2 regions of the Sphingomonas sp. BK069 genome follow, and region 2 is predicted to be linked to the other one. Evidence: riboswitches for the same ligand, from Rfam matches in the RefSeq annotation. Region 2 holds a riboswitch; the other holds the start of a gene.
What was found. Region 2 has a riboswitch for cobalamin ahead of cobW (cobalamin biosynthesis protein CobW). Riboswitches for the same ligand answer to the same signal wherever they lie in the genome.
Positions count from the first base shown of each region.

Region 1: linked by a shared signal. The riboswitch ahead of FHY02_RS20565 (TonB-dependent receptor) and the one ahead of cobW (cobalamin biosynthesis protein CobW) in region 2 are both predicted to bind cobalamin.

Region 1 covers NZ_JACHZH010000011.1:21,184-28,623, reverse strand. The annotation lists gene FHY02_RS20570 (methionine synthase) at 1-575, shown strand, start outside; gene FHY02_RS20565 (TonB-dependent receptor) at 629-2,671, opposite strand; cobalamin riboswitch at 2,838-3,077, opposite strand; gene FHY02_RS20560 (ATP-binding protein) at 3,480-4,805, opposite strand; gene FHY02_RS20555 (response regulator transcription factor) at 4,806-5,483, opposite strand; gene FHY02_RS20550 (efflux transporter outer membrane subunit) at 5,491-6,867, opposite strand; gene FHY02_RS20545 (efflux RND transporter permease subunit) at 6,864-7,440, opposite strand, start outside.
Region 2 covers NZ_JACHZH010000001.1:996,067-1,003,506, reverse strand. The annotation lists gene cobN (cobaltochelatase subunit CobN) at 1-930, opposite strand, end outside; gene cobW (cobalamin biosynthesis protein CobW) at 938-1,975, opposite strand; cobalamin riboswitch at 2,148-2,382, opposite strand; gene FHY02_RS05015 (DUF4126 family protein) at 2,443-2,892, opposite strand; gene FHY02_RS05010 (GCN5-related N-acetyltransferase) at 3,155-3,448, opposite strand; gene FHY02_RS05005 (molybdopterin-binding protein) at 3,459-3,665, opposite strand; gene lpdA (dihydrolipoyl dehydrogenase) at 3,677-5,077, opposite strand; gene FHY02_RS04995 (GIY-YIG nuclease family protein) at 5,173-5,460, opposite strand; gene odhB (2-oxoglutarate dehydrogenase complex dihydrolipoyllysine-residue succinyltransferase) at 5,562-6,803, opposite strand; gene FHY02_RS04985 (2-oxoglutarate dehydrogenase E1 component) at 6,881-7,440, opposite strand, start outside.

The sequences.
Region 1 (7,440 bases), on a different contig from region 2:
TGGCGTGGGAGTTCGCCCGCATTCTCAACGAGGAAGCACGCGAGCTGGAGGCGGCCGGGGTCGACATCATCCAGTTCGACGAGCCTGCGTTCAACGTCTTTTTCGACGAGGCCAACGACTGGGGCATCGCCACGCTGGAGCGCGCGGCCGAGGGCCTGAAGGCCGAGACCGCCGTCCACATTTGCTATGGCTATGGCATCAAGGCCAATACCGACTGGAAGAAGACGCTCGGCTCCGAATGGCGCCAATATGAGGAAACCTTCCCCAATCTTCAAAAGTCGAAGATCGATATCATCTCGCTCGAATGCCACAACTCGCGCGTGCCGATGGATTTGATCGAGCTGATCCGTGGTAAGAAGGTGATGGTTGGCGCGATCGACGTCGCGACGGACACGATCGAGACGCCGGAGCAGGTCGCTGACACGCTGCGCAATGCGCTGCGGTTCGTAGATTCCGACAAACTCTACCCGGCTACCAACTGCGGCATGGCCCCTTTGAGCCGTGAGGTCGCTACCGGAAAACTGAAGGCGCTGGGCGCGGGGGCAGAGATCGTTCGCCGGGAAATCGTTGCCTGAAGTGCCGCGATCGCCAGCTTAGGGCCTACCCCAAGCTGGCGACCGGCTAGAGTTCAGAAGTTGACCCTGGCACCCAAGCGCAGCGTTCGTGGCTCGACGACACGGCTTAGCCGTCCATCTGTCGGTCCCGCCGAGTCGAAGGCAGGTATGTAGGCCTCGTAGTAGTACGCGATGTCCTTATCGCGGCTGTCGAGGATGTTCAGCACCTCGCCGTACAACTCGTAGCGTCCGATCTTCCGTGCCGCCCGGAGGTTGACGACCGTGCTGCCTCGATCGCGGACACTGTTGTCCTCGATTAGCGGATAGGGGCCGAGATGACGGACGCGGACGCTCGCCTCCCATGGGTTTAGGACCAACGCGATACCGGCAGATGCAGCATTTTCAAAAGCGTTCGGGATGCGGTCGCCACTATCGTAGCGCGACCTGCTCTCGGTATAGTTGCCGTCGATCGCGACCCACGACGTGGGACGCCAGAACGCTACCAGCTCATAGCCCCGTCGCTTGCTGGCGCCTGTCGGTTCGACTGCGTTTGAGTCGCCGACGAAGCGCAACTCGCTGTCGACATCGAGCCACCAATAGGTCGCGGTGAGCGAGAAGCCGGGCAGCTGCCAGCGAGCGCCAATCTCGCGACCGTCTCCGCGCACCAACACTGGCACCGGCGTCTCGACGTTGACCGCCCCGCGCACGTCATTGGAGTGGAAGCCACGGCCCCAGTTACCGTAGAACTCGAGCTGATCGGTCGGAGAGTATGCGATCGATGCCTTGGGCGAGAAGATGGCATCATCGCCGCTGCCTTGGCCTGCAAGAACCGCCGCCTCATCCCGCGCGCGAACGACGAAATGGTAATAGTCCCCGCGAACCCCACCGATGAGCCGGAGGCCTGTGATCGGTGTCACCGTCACATCGCCATATAGCGCGGCAGACGCCTCCTCGACATGGTAGCGGCCAAGCGACGACAGGAAGGCGCGGGCGCTGGTACGATAAACTCCGACGCTCCCGACATGGTCGTAGCGTTCCTCCGTCCCGACCGACACGGCGACGGCCGGCGCAAGCGTCCAGCGCTTCTCGCCCCGCGCGCCGATGATCCAGCGTTTGTCGAACTGGCGAATCTGTGCGCTGGTGCCGTCGGCATCGGTATAGGTCGGATTGGAATACATCGACCAGTCGTAGAACTGGCCATAGACGTTGGCGTGCCAATCGGGCTGCCGCACCGCGATGTTGCCGACGAGCCGCGTCGTCTCGCCGCGAGCGGTCGGATCGGGAGAACAGAAGACGTCCTTGCAAGAGGCAGTCCCGATGATCCTCTCGGTGATCTGCTCGGTTGGGCGCCAGGTCGCACGGTAGGAGTTGAAGGACGCCTCGATCTGACCGGCGCCGGCAGGCGCGATGTACTTCGCAAAGCCTGATGCGTGGCGCAGATGCTCGGGCTCCTGCCAAGGCCCATCATAGATCTTGGCCTGTGCCACCAGCGTCAGCTCGCCGGAGCCAATATCCTTGATGCTACCACCTGCCGCTATCCGGCCATAGCCATAGGAGCCACCTTCGATCGACATCCAGGGCCGTGCATAGCCGTCAATCGTGGTCATGTAGGCGGCGCCTGCCAAGGCGAAGTCGCCACCATCGGCGCGGTATGGTCCTTTGCGGAAATCCTCACGCGCGACGATCTCGGGAATGAGGCCATTGAGGTCGAGATAGCCCTGTCCGTGACCGTGCGTGCGCAGGTTCATCTGCACGCCATCGATGTAGGTCGTGAAATCGGACCCGTGATCGAGGTTGAAGCCGCGTAGGAAATATTGATTGGCCTTGCCGCTCCCGGAATGCTGAGCGGCGACCATGCCCGGGACCGCCTCCAGCAGCTCCGCTACGCGGAGCAGAGGCCGAACCAGCAAGTCCGCGCCCGCAACGGTGCCCTCGCTCGCCGCGTGGGCGACACCGATCTTCGCTTCGCCCCGGCCAAATACAACGATATCGTCAGCTGGCTCCTTCGTCGAGGCGGCGCCTGTACCCTCGGTTTGTGCGCTTGCTGGTGTCCCACTGGACGCTGCAATCAGCACAGCGCATCCAAGCCAGCCGGCACGTAGTCTCGTATCCTTCATGTTCGTCCCCTCACGCCAAGCGACCTCGACGGGGGTGTCCGCTGTAAACGGTCGGCGTGCGTCGACAGACGGACGCAAGCATCCGCGACACGAACCAATGCGACCCCCGTCGCTCGTTCGTCGCTCAGACGGAAGAACCGTGCCCCGGCCATCCCCTGGGCCAAAGCAAGAGCGACCGGACGCTGGCAGGTCTCCTGGCTCACGGGTCGTCGCTCGACATACGGCCTTCCCGGATCGTGGCCGCTGCGGCGTTGATCCAGTGGCTGCATCTCCCAACGGGAAATGCGATGTACGTCTCGCTCGCCGCTTACAGTTGCAGGGACAGCCTCGGTCTGGGGGAGGGTGTCCTCCCTTACCGTGTTCCCTTTTAAGCCCCTCTCGGGGCACCAGCGCGATCGGTGTCCGACTGGAGGTGCCTCCGGTCGGACAAGAGGCGCGTACCGCTTGCCCGGTTGATCCGCAACTCTGCGTGACGAGCGCCGTCGCAGCGGCACTCAGGAACGCCGGCGCGGCTACCCGTCCGCTGCATCTGCACTCTCGTGGGCCGATTCACCAGAAGCGGACCGTCCGCTACCCTCCCGCTCTCAGCCATTTACCAGTGGCGCCGGCCGGACGCACCTCGAACGTCTGAGATTGGCAGGTTTGCGGACCGGCCGCTTTCGGGTGAGGCAGCGCTCATAGCTAACGTTGGCTTACGCCGCTCACCGTCCCGATTGAGATGGTCGAATGGGAAAGCCTGCGGCTTCTCAGAAGCCGTCGTCCACTCAGATTTCAAGAACCCTGACGCCAAACGCCAGCGCGTATCCATCTATCTCGGAAGCCGTATGGTGACACCGAATGCCCGCTCGGATCGGGACAGAATTGCATTGCCGCCATGACCAACGGCGATGGCGCGAACGAGGGCAAGGCCCAGCCCATGCCCGTCAGTGGTACGTGACGCCTCGGCGCGCGCGAAACGCTGAAACAGGCGTTTGGCATCAGCGGGGTGAACGCCTGGGCCGTCATCCTCCAGCGCCACCTCGATCGCATCCTGCGTAGCCGTTGCAGCCAGTGTCGCTGTGGTGCCGGGCGGCGTGTGGCGCAACACGTTCTCCAACAGGTTCGACAGCGCCTGAGCCAGCAGACGGCGGTCGCCCTCGACACGCAAGCAGGCCGGTATATCCGCCGATAACAGGTGGCCGCTGGCCTCAAAGTCGGGGCGATAAGTTTCGGCCATGTCCTCCAGCAGCGCCGACAGGTCGATCGACCCTAACGCCCGACGTTCAGCCAGCCCTTCGACTTCGGCAATGCGCAGCAGCGCGGCGAATATCTCCAGCAGATCGTCGGCTTGCCGCCGTGCCGCCTCGATCGCGCCCGCGTCCCCGGCCGCGGCGCGGTCGAGCTGGTTGCACAGGCGGGTCAAAGGCGTGCGCAGGTCGTGGGCGACGTCGGTCGATACCTGCCGCAGATTATCCATCAGCGCGGCGATGCGATCGAGCATCCGGTTGAGGGTGGCGGCGAGGCGGTCAAACTCGCTGTCCGACCCGTCGCGTGGCACCCGCTGCGTCAGGTCGCCGGCGATGATCGCCTGCGCAGTGGTATCGATGCGTGACAGGCGACGCCGAGTGAGCCATCCGACCAGCACGGCCGCGCCGATCCCCAGCGCCAGCATCGTCGCCAGCGCGGTCGCGAACAGCGACGCCAGCGTCCGGTCGATCGCCGCGAGATCGCGCCGGTCGGCGACGACGACCAGCATCCCGCCGGGCAGCGGCGTGGCGAGCGCCTGACCGACGCCGGCATCAGCGCCGCGCCGGAAACCCAAATGCTCCTGATAGCCCGGCTCGACCGGCGTCAGCGGCGTGATCGTCGCGGCGATCGTCCGCCCGGCGCGGTCGACGAGCAGATAATCGAGGCTCGCCTCGTTGCGGGCATCCTTGCGCAGGCGGACTGCGTCCGCCACCCCCGCCAAGCCGCCTTCGCGCGCCTCGGCAATCAGCGCATGCGTCTCGACCGCGACGCGGTGGTCGAGTTGCTCCTCCAACGCCTCGTGCGTCACCTCATAGGCGACAGCACCGATCGCCAGCGTCGCGACGCTGAACGCCAGCGCGACCAGCACGACGATGCCGAAAGTCGAGCGCCACAGGCGGGCGAGCATCTATTCGCCCCGGATCATGTAGCCGGCACCGCGCACCGTTTCGATTGCATCAGCGTCGAAGCCGGCGTTGAGCTTGGAGCGCAGTCGACTCAGATGCGTCTCGACGATGTTGGTCTTCGGGTCGAAATCGAAATCCCACACCCGCTCCAGCAGCATGGTGCGCGTCATCACCCGGCGCGGGTTGCGCATCAGCTCGGCGAGCAGCGCGAACTCGCGCGGTTGCAGGGTGACGCGCCGGCCGTCGCGCTCGACGGCGCGACGATGCAGGTCGAGGACGATATCGCCGACCCGGAGCAGATGCGTGTAGTCGCCGCGCGGTGCCGGCCGACGCGCCAGCGCATTGAGGCGAGCGGCGAGTTCGGAGAAGGCGAAGGGCTTGACCAGATAGTCGTCGGCACCGCCCTCCAGCCCCTCGACGCGATCGGCGATACCGCCCACCGCGGTCAGCATCAGGACCGGAGTCGCGTCGCCAGCCGCGCGCAACGCCTTCACCAGCGCCAGGCCGTCGAGGCCGGGCAGCATCCGGTCGACCACGATCGCATCGAAGCCCCCACCGGTCGCCTGGAACAGTCCGTCGCGACCATCCTCGCTGACCGCGATCTGATGTCCGGCCTGCCCCAGCCCCTGCGCGACGAAGGCGCGGGTGTCGCTATCATCCTCGACGATCAATATCCGCATCGCGCGACTATCGCGTAGCAGCGTCAGTTCGCCAACCGCCGCCCAAAGCGCGGAAGAGAGCGACCTCGGTTTGAGACACCGCCAGATCGGACTGGACCTGTTGCAACGTCGCCGATGCGGTTGCTCGCTGCGCGTCGACCTGGAGCAGACCGGGTGCGTCGCCGAGGCGGACCCGGGCAACCGCGCGCCGCGCATAGGCCTGCGCCTCGCGCGAGGCGGTCGCCAGATCGCGGTTGCGCCGGGTCTCGGCGTCGTAGGTCGCCAGCGCCGTCTCGACCTCGCGCAGCGCGCGCAGCGCCGCCACGTCCCATCCGGCCAGCGCCGCGCGCTCGGTAGCGCGGGCCTGTTCCAGCCTTGCGCGTGCCGGTGCCTGGTTGGGAAAGGCCCAGCTGACGAGCGGCGTCACCGCCGCGCTGATCCCGCCGGACAGCAACCCGACAGCCGCGCCCAGATTGACCCGCGGATAGAGGTCCGCGCGTGCCACGCCGATCCGTGCGGCCGCGGCGGCAAGGCGGCGCTCCGCCTCGCGCACGTCGGGGCGGCGCAACAGCAACGCGGTCCCGTCGCCGACCGGTGCCGCCCCGCGCAGGCGAGGCGCAGCGGTGCAGGCGAAGCGCCAGGCGCGCGCCTCGGCGGGGGGGCGACCCTGCAGCGTCGCAAGTCGATACAGCGCATTAGCGCGCTGTGCCTCGAATGGCGCGATGGCGGCGCGGGTGGCGGCGGCGATCGTCGCGACCTGCGACACCTCCAGCGGCGACACCTCGCCCGCGCGAAGCTGTTCACGGACCAGCCCGACCGACCGATCCTGCGCCGCAGCGACCTCGCGCGCGGTGGCGATGGCGCGGCTCGATCCGCACAGGTCGACATAGGCCAGCACGGTGTCGGCGACGACCGCGACGCGCAAGCCGTCGACGACGGCCGCCTGGGCCTCCGCGTCCGCCCCCGCCGCAGTCGCGGCCGAGCGAAGCCGGCCGAACAGGTCGAGATCCCAGCTCGCGGTCGCGGCGATATCGTAGTCTGTCGTCGGGACATTACCCGACGCGCTCGGCTGTCCGGCGGGGTTGTCGACTCCAAGCGCGCTCTCGATCGTCGTCTGCGGCAGCCGCGCCGCCCGTGCCTGTCGCAAGGCCGCGCGTGCGCCGTCGAGATTGGCATAGGCGACGCGCAGATCGGCGTTAGCAGCCAATGCCGAGCGCACCAGTCCGTCGAGCACGGGATCGTCATAGAGCCGCCACCAGTCGTCGGGCACCGGCGCGATCGAGGCCACCGGAAGCGACGCGAAGGCCCCGGTGGCGCTGTCCGGCGCCACGGTGGGCGGCGGCTTGGGCACGCTCATGCAGGCGGATGCGAGTAGGGCTGCGGCGGGGGCCAGGCGGCGGATCATGCCAGCGCCTCCTTGTGTGCGGCAGCAGGCGGCACGGCGCGTTCCTCGCCATAGCGGGCATAGAGCGCAGGCAGCAGCAGCAGGTTGAGCGCGGTCGACGAGATGAGGCCGCCGAGGATCACGATCGCCATCGGATGCTCGATCTCGTGCCCCGGCGCGTTGCCGGCGACGATCAGCGGGACCAGCGCGAGGCCGGCGCAGGCGGCGGTCATGAGGATCGGCACCAGACGTTCCTCGGCCCCGCGCAGCACCAGTTCGCGGCCGAAGGTCATCCCCTCATGCCGTTCGAGATGCTGGTAATGCGACAGGAGCATGATGCCGTTACGCGCGGCGATGCCGATGACGGTGACGAACCCGACCAGCGACCCCAGCGACAGCGTGCCCCCGGTCAGCGCGACCGCCATCACACCCCCGACCAGCGCGAACGGCAGGCTGACGGCGACCAGCGCCGTGATGCGGCGCGAGCGGAACTCCATCCATACCAGCAGCAGGATGCCGACGAGGCAGAGCGCACCGATGCTCCACAACCGGCTGCGCGATTCCTTCAGCGCGGCATATTCGCCCAGCACCTGC
Region 2 (7,440 bases):
CGGCGAGAGCCCCCGCACCGCCGCGGCCCAGTCGGACCGATCGGACGTCGCCAGCGCCACCTGGAAGACCGGCGCACCCGCGGCGTCGAGCGGGGACGCATCCTCGGCGTCACCCGCGGCGAAGGCGGTGGCGCTGACGATCGCCTCGGGCGCGAGCGCGGCGACCCAGCGCCGCAGCCAGCCGCGTGCCTCTGGCGCCTTGAGCGAGGGGACGAAGAGCGCCGCCGCAGGCAGCTCGCGCGCGGCGAGCGCCTGGCTCAGCGCCGCGATGGGCGCGACATCACCGGCGAGCAGATACGAACGGTAGAAGACGATCAGCGCACGCGGCCGCTCCACTGCGAAAGCGAGCGCGGCGGGGCAGGTGGGCGCGGCACCCTCCGCCCAGGCACCCACCGCGGCGAGCGGCGATGTCTCCGCCGGCAGCGCGGCGTCGAGCCCGGCGGCACGCGCGAGCAGCCCCAGCGCGGCGCGCGCCGCCTCGGCGCCGCCCGCGTCGCAGTGCCGCGCCAGCGCGCGCAGCTCGGCGGGCGGCAACGTCGAGGCGGCGTCGAGCGCGGCGTCCTCGCGCCCGTCCGCGGCGAGCACCGCCAGCGCGATGCCGCGCTCCTGCGCCAAGCGCGTGAGCTGCTGCAGCCCGTAGCTCCAGTAGGAGCGTCCACCGATCAGCCGAACCAGGATCGCGCGCGCGTGGGCCAGGGTCGTCTCGACATAGGTGTCGACCGAGAGCGGGTGCGTCAGCTCGGCGAGGTTGGCGAGCCGCAGCGACGGCAGCGCCGCCCCGCTCGCCGAGGCGGCGTGCCAGCCGACGGCAAACGCCTGCAGGTCGCTGTCCGAGAAGGACAGGACGACGAGATCGGCGGGCGACTGCGCGAGGTCGCGCGGCGCGGCCGCCGCGTCGAGCCCGTGCGTCTCGCGGAAGAGGACGTGCATGGCTGGCTCAGCCGGCGAGCGCCGCCCCGACGATCGCGGCGTCGACCCGCCCGCGCTCGGCGATCACCACCAGCCGTGTGCGGCGCGGCTCGTCGGCGCGCCACGGCCGGTCGTAGCTGGTGCGCACGCGCGCGCCGACCGCCTGCACCAGCAGCCGCATCGGCTTGCCGCGCACCGCCGCATAGCCTTTCACGCGCAACACGTCGTGGTCGCGCGCGAACGTCGCCATCCTCGCGGACAGGGCGGCCGGGTCGTCGATCTCGCCCAGCTCGTGGACGAGGCTGTCGAAATCGTCGTGCTCATGGTCGTCGAAGCCGTCGTGGTGCGACGGGCGCGCGGCGAGGTCGTCCTCCGCCGCCGCGCCGAGCCCGAGGATCACACCGGGATCGATCGCGCCGTCGACCAGTGCGACGACAGGCACCGGTCGCGGCGCCTCGGCCACCACGACCGCGCGCGCCGTCGCCACCGCGTCCGGGCCGGCGAGATCGGCCTTGGTGAGCAGTACCACGTCGGCGCAGGCGAGCTGATCCTCGAACACCTCGGCCAGCGGCGTGTCATGCTCGACCTCGACGTCCGCGGCGCGCTGTGCGGCGACCGCGGCGGGATCGGGCGCGAAGCGGCCGGCGGCGACCGCCTCGGCGTCGGCCAGCGCGATCACGCCGTCCACCGTCACGCGCGAGCGGATCGCGGGCCAGTCGAATGCCTTGAGCAGCGGTTTGGGCAGCGCCAGCCCCGAGGTCTCGATCAGAATATGGTCCGGGCGAGGCTCGAGCGCGAGTAGCCGCTCGATCGTCGGGATGAAATCATCCGCTACGGTGCAGCAGATGCATCCGTTGGCAAGCTCGACGATGTTCTCCGCCGGACAGTCGGGAATGGCGCATTGCTCGAGGATGGCGCCGTCGACCCCGAGCGTGCCGAACTCGTTGACGACGACGGCGAGCCGCCGCCCGCCGGCGTGGCGGATGAGATGGCTGATCAGCGTGGTCTTGCCCGCGCCGAGGAAGCCGGTGACGACGGTGACGGGAACCTTGGACAGGTCGCGCAATGATGTTCCTTCGGGGCGCCGCGACGAGTGCGTGGACCGGGGCCGAAGGTCGGCCGGCGCGCACCACGGACGGGCGCCCGCCGTCGCCCGTGCCACGCGCCGCTGCGGCCCCGGCCGCATGGCTTCGTCGCTCAGACGGAACACCGTGCCCGGCCATCCCCTGGACCAAAGGCAAGAGCGACCCTGCGCCGGCAGGTATCCTGGCTCGCGGGTCGTCGCTCCCGGCACGGCCTTCCCGGGGCGGGGCGAACCCCGCACTCCAGTGACCGCCTCCGGCCTTCGCAGGAGGCATGTGCCGCTCGCTCGCCGCTCACAGTTGCAGGGACAGCCGCGGATTTGGGGAGTAATCCCGTCACCGCATTCCCATTTGAGCCCCTCGTCGGGGCACCGGCGCGATCGTGGGACCGGATACCGGCCCCGCCGCGCGGCGTAGCCGATCGCCGCGTCGCTGCCAATATGTCGCGGCGTCAGCGCGCGACACGTACCGCCACTGCGGCGGTGCCGAGTGCGATCGCGTCTTCCACGACGCCTGTGGCGGTCTGGCCGTAACGGCGCATCGCCGCTGCCCGCGCGCGGAAGGTGAGGTAGGAGGCTCCGGCCGCGACCCCGGCGCCGAGCACGGCCGCGAGCGTGCGCTGCCTTCTTGGCGCGAGGCTCGCCGCCGCGAAGGCCCCGGTCGCGACGCGCGCGACCATGCCGGGCAGGATGATCCGGTCGGGCGCGGTCTTCATCTTGTCGCCGGCGAGCTCACCCGCGGCGAGCGCCAGCGTGCCCGCGGAAACGAGCGGGTGCGCGAGCAACGCGGGCGCGCCACCGCCGCGCGGCAGTTCACCGCGACGCGCGGCGTTGGCGACGGTGGCGAGCGGAGTCATCGCGCGCATGCCCGAGACGGCGGCGATCAACAGCGAGGCGAGCATGGCGGGTATTCTCCGTGGCAATGCGGCGACAACCGGCAAGGCGGGGGAGAGTTCAACGCGGTCTGGGCTCCTCCGTGCGTACAATGGTCCGGGAGCTGTTCGGAGCGGGACAGTGTAGAACGGGGACGGTGTGGCTGCGCGGCTGTGGCTGCCCGCGATCAACGACCGGCGGTAGATGTCTATTCCTACCGGTGCGTCAGACGAGCCGGGGTGTTACGCGAACTCGGCGACGGCGACGCAGAGATGGCGTGCGCGCGGGACGCTACACCTTCCTCCGCCACACCAGCGACTGGCGGTTCAACGCCGCAAGATCCGCGTCGCCCGCCACGACCGCCTCACCCAGTGCGACGGCCGCGTCGAGCTGGGCGTCGGTCGCGTGGCGATAGGCCGGGCGTGCCGCTATCGCGTCATACCAGCGTTCCCCGCAGGCGTGGTCGAGCAGGATGCGCTGGAAGCAATGATCCGCGTGAACGGGCCAGCCGCGCGCGCGCGCCAGCCCCGGCATCACCTCGCGGGTGAGCGCGAGCCAGCGGCGCTCGCGCTCCTCGCGCGTCACGCCGGCCGGCTCACTTGCCGATCAGGACGTCGCTGGCCTTCACCACGACGGTAACGGCATCGCCCACCGCGAGCGCGAGCTCGGCGATCGCCTCCTCGGTGATCGCGGCAGTGACGGTGTTGCCCCCGCCGATGTCGACCTTGACCGTGCCGTTGACCGCACCCGGCGTGATCGCGGTGATCGTGCCGCTGATCTGGTTGCGCGCGCTGAGCTTCATGCTGCCCGACCTCAGATATGGATCGGCTTGCCGGTGACCGCCATCGCGGCTTCCTTGATCGCCTCAGAATGCGTCGGGTGCGCGTGGCAGGTGTAGGCGATGTCCTCGCTGGTGGCGCCGAACTCCATCGCCTGCGCCGCCTGCGCGATCATCGTGCCGCCGACGGTGGCGATGCACCACACGCCGAGCACGCGATCGGTCTTGGCGTCGGCGATCACCTTCACGAAGCCGTCGGGCTCGTGGTTGGTCTTCGCGCGGCTGTTGGCCATCATCGGGAACTTGCCGACCTTCACCTCGCCGCGCTCGCGCGCGACCTCCTCGGTGAGGCCGACGCCCGCGATCTCGGGCCAGGTATAGACCACCGAGGGGATCACGTCGTGGTTCACGATGCCATGCTGCCCGGCGATGTTCTCGGCCACCGCGATGCCCTCGTCTTCGGCCTTGTGCGCGAGCATCGGGCCGGGGACGACGTCGCCGATCGCCCAGATGCCGTCGACCTTGGTGCGGAAGTCGTGGTCGATCTCGACCTGGCCGCGCTGGTTGGTGGCGAGCCCGGCGGCCTCGAGGTTGAGCCCGTCGGTGTTGGGGCGGCGCCCGATCGACACCAGCACGCAATCGGCCTCGAGCGTGGTCGCCTCGCCGCCCTGCGCGGGCTCGAGTGTCAGCACCGCCTTGCCGCCCTCGACCGCGACGTTGGTCACCTTGGTCGAGAGCCTGAACTCGATCCCCTGCTTCTTGAAGATCTTGTTCGACTCCTTGCGGATGTCGCCGTCGAAGCCGGGCAGGATCTGGTCGAGGAACTCGACGCAGGTCACCTTGGCGCCGAGCCGGCGCCACACCGAGCCGAGCTCGAGCCCGATCACGCCGCCGCCGATCACCACCATATGCTCGGGTACGCGCGGCAGCTCGAGCGCGCCGGTCGAGTCGACCACCACCTGCTGGTCGATCGTCACGCCGGGCAGCGCGGTGACCGATGAGCCGGTCGCGATCACGATGTTCCTGGCGGTGACGCGCTGGTCGCCGACCGAGACGCTATGCGCGTCCTGGAAGGCGGCGCGGCCCTTGAGCCAGGTCACCTTGTTCTTCTTGAACAGATATTCGATGCCGCCGGTGAGCTGCTTCACCGCGTCGCGGCGCTGCCCATGCATCGTCTCGAGGTCGAGCTCGACCTGGGTCTTGATGCCCAGCTTGGCCATCGCGCCGTTGGCGGCATGGTCGTACAGCTCGGAGGCGTGGAGCATCGCCTTGGAAGGGATGCAGCCGACGTTGAGGCAGGTGCCGCCCAGCGTCTCGCGGCTCTCGGCGCAGGCGGTGCGGAGCCCGAGCTGCGCGGCGCGGATCGCGGCGACATAGCCGCCCGGCCCGGCGCCGATCACGAGAACGTCATAGTCGTACTGCTGTTCGTCAGCCATCACTCTGCTCCATCGTGCTCCTGCGTACGCAGGAGCCCAGGGTTATCGCGAGGCGCCCTCTGTGGCTCTGGGCTCCTACTTGCGCAGGAACACGATCAGAACAGCGTCTCGTACAAATCCTTCCAGCCTGGATTGGACCGCTCGATGAGGTCGAGCTTCCAGGCTCGCTTCCACTTCTTCAGCTGCAGCTCGCGTTGCCGCGCATCCTGTATGTCGTCGTGCGCCTCGTACCAGACAAGCAGCGTGCAGGCATATCGTTTGGAGAAGCCGTCAATGAGACCGTTACGGTGTTGATACGCTCGGGCCGGGAGGCCGCTGGTCACTCCGACGTACAAGGTGCCGTTGCGGCGACTTGCCATCAGGTAGACGTAACCGGGCTTCACCCCTTCATTCTAGACCGTGTTCCTGCGCACGCAGGAACCCAGGAATAACGAACGTCACGCTTGTAACCCTGGGCTCCTGCGTGCGCAGGAGCACGGGGAACTTACAGGTCGATCAGAATCCGCGTCGGGTCCTCGATCGCGTTCTTGAGCGCGACCAGGAAGGTCACCGCCTCGCGGCCGTCAATCAGGCGGTGGTCGTAGCTCAGCGCGAGATACATCATCGGGCGCACCACCACCTGGCCGTCGCGGACCACCGGGCGCTCCTCGATGCGGTGGAGGCCGAGCACCGCCGACTGCGGCGGGTTGATGATCGGGGTCGACATCAGTGAGCCGAACACGCCGCCGTTCGAGATGGTGAAGGTGCCCCCCTTCATCTCGTCCATCTTGAGCGTGCCGTCCTTGGCGCGCTTGCCGAAGTCGCCGATCGTCTTCTCGATGCCCGCGACCGACAGCGCCTGCGCGTCGCGGATCACCGGGACGACGAGGCCATTGGGCGCCGACACCGCGACCGAGATGTCGGCATAGTCGTGGTAGACGATCTCGTCGCCCTCGATCGAGGCGTTGACCGACGGGATGTCCTTCAGCGCCATCGTCGCGGCCTTCACGAAGAAGCCCATGAAGCCGAGCCGGACGCCGTGCTTCTTCTCGAACAGGTCCTTGTACTTGGCGCGCGCCTCGATCACCGCGGTCATGTCGACGTCGTTGAACGTCGTCAGCATCGCGGCGCTGTTCTGCGCCTCCTTGAGGCGCTTGGCGATGGTCTGGCGCAGGCGCGTCATCTTGACGCGCTCTTCCTTGCGACCGCCCGAGGTCGCCGCGCCCTGCGGCGCCGGCGCGGCACTCGTCTCGGCGGGCTTGGTCGAGGCCGCGGCGGCGACGTCCTCCTTGGTGAGGCGGCCGTCCTTGCCGGTGCCCTTCACGGTAGAGGGATCGACGCCGTGCTCGAGCACGGCGCGGCGCACCGAGGGCGACAACGCGGCGGGCGCGTTGGTGGTTACCGGCGTCTCGCCATGGTTGCCGTAGCCGCCAGCGACCGGCGCCGCCGCTTGGGGGGCGCTCGCTGCCGGGGCGGGAGCGGGGCTGGCCGACGCAGCAGCGGCGCCGTCGCCGCTCTCGATCGTCGCGATCAGCGCGCCGACTTCGACCGTGTCACCCACCTTCACCGCGTGCTGGCCCATCACGCCCGCGACGGGGGAGGGAACCTCGACCGAAACCTTGTCGGTCTCGAGGCTGGCGATGGGCTCGTCGGCGGCGACCGCCTCGCCCGGCTGCTTCAGCCACTCGCCGACGGTGGCCTCGGTGATCGACTCGCCCAGCGTGGGGACCAGAACTTCGGTTGCCATTGTGTACCTCGTCATCCCGAGCGCGGGGTCTAGCATCAAACGGGGCGTCCCGGCGCGGCGCCGGGACGCTGGATCGATCAGGCGGTCGGCTGCGCCGCCTTCTTGGTGGTGTCGAGCTCGCGCGTGCGGCGGATCTCGTCGCGCACGTTATGCCCGAGCGCGTCGGCGATCAGCGCGCCCTGCTCGGCCTGGTGGCGCTTCATCAGGCCGGTCGCGGGCGAGGCCGCGGCGGCGCGGCCGGCGTAGCGCGGGCGCGCCACGCGCGACCTGGCCATGCCCAGCGCTTCCTCGATCAGTGGCTCGACGAAGAACCAATAACCGTTGTTGCGCGGCTCCTCCTGCGCCCAGATCACTTCCTCCAGCGCGGTCAGGCGCGACAGCCGCTCGGCCAGCGCGTCGGACGGGAAGGGGTAGAGCTGTTCGATGCGGACGATCTGCGTCTCGGTGTCACCCGCGGCGTCGCGCGCCTCGATCAGGTCGTATGCCACCTTGCCGGTGCACAGCACCAGCCGCTTGGTCTGCGCGTCGGGCGCGCCGTTGGTGTCCGACAGGATGCGGCGGAAGTGCGTATCGCCGACGAAGTCCGCCGCACTGCTGACCGCCAGCTTGTGGCGCAGCAGCGACTTGGGGGTGAACA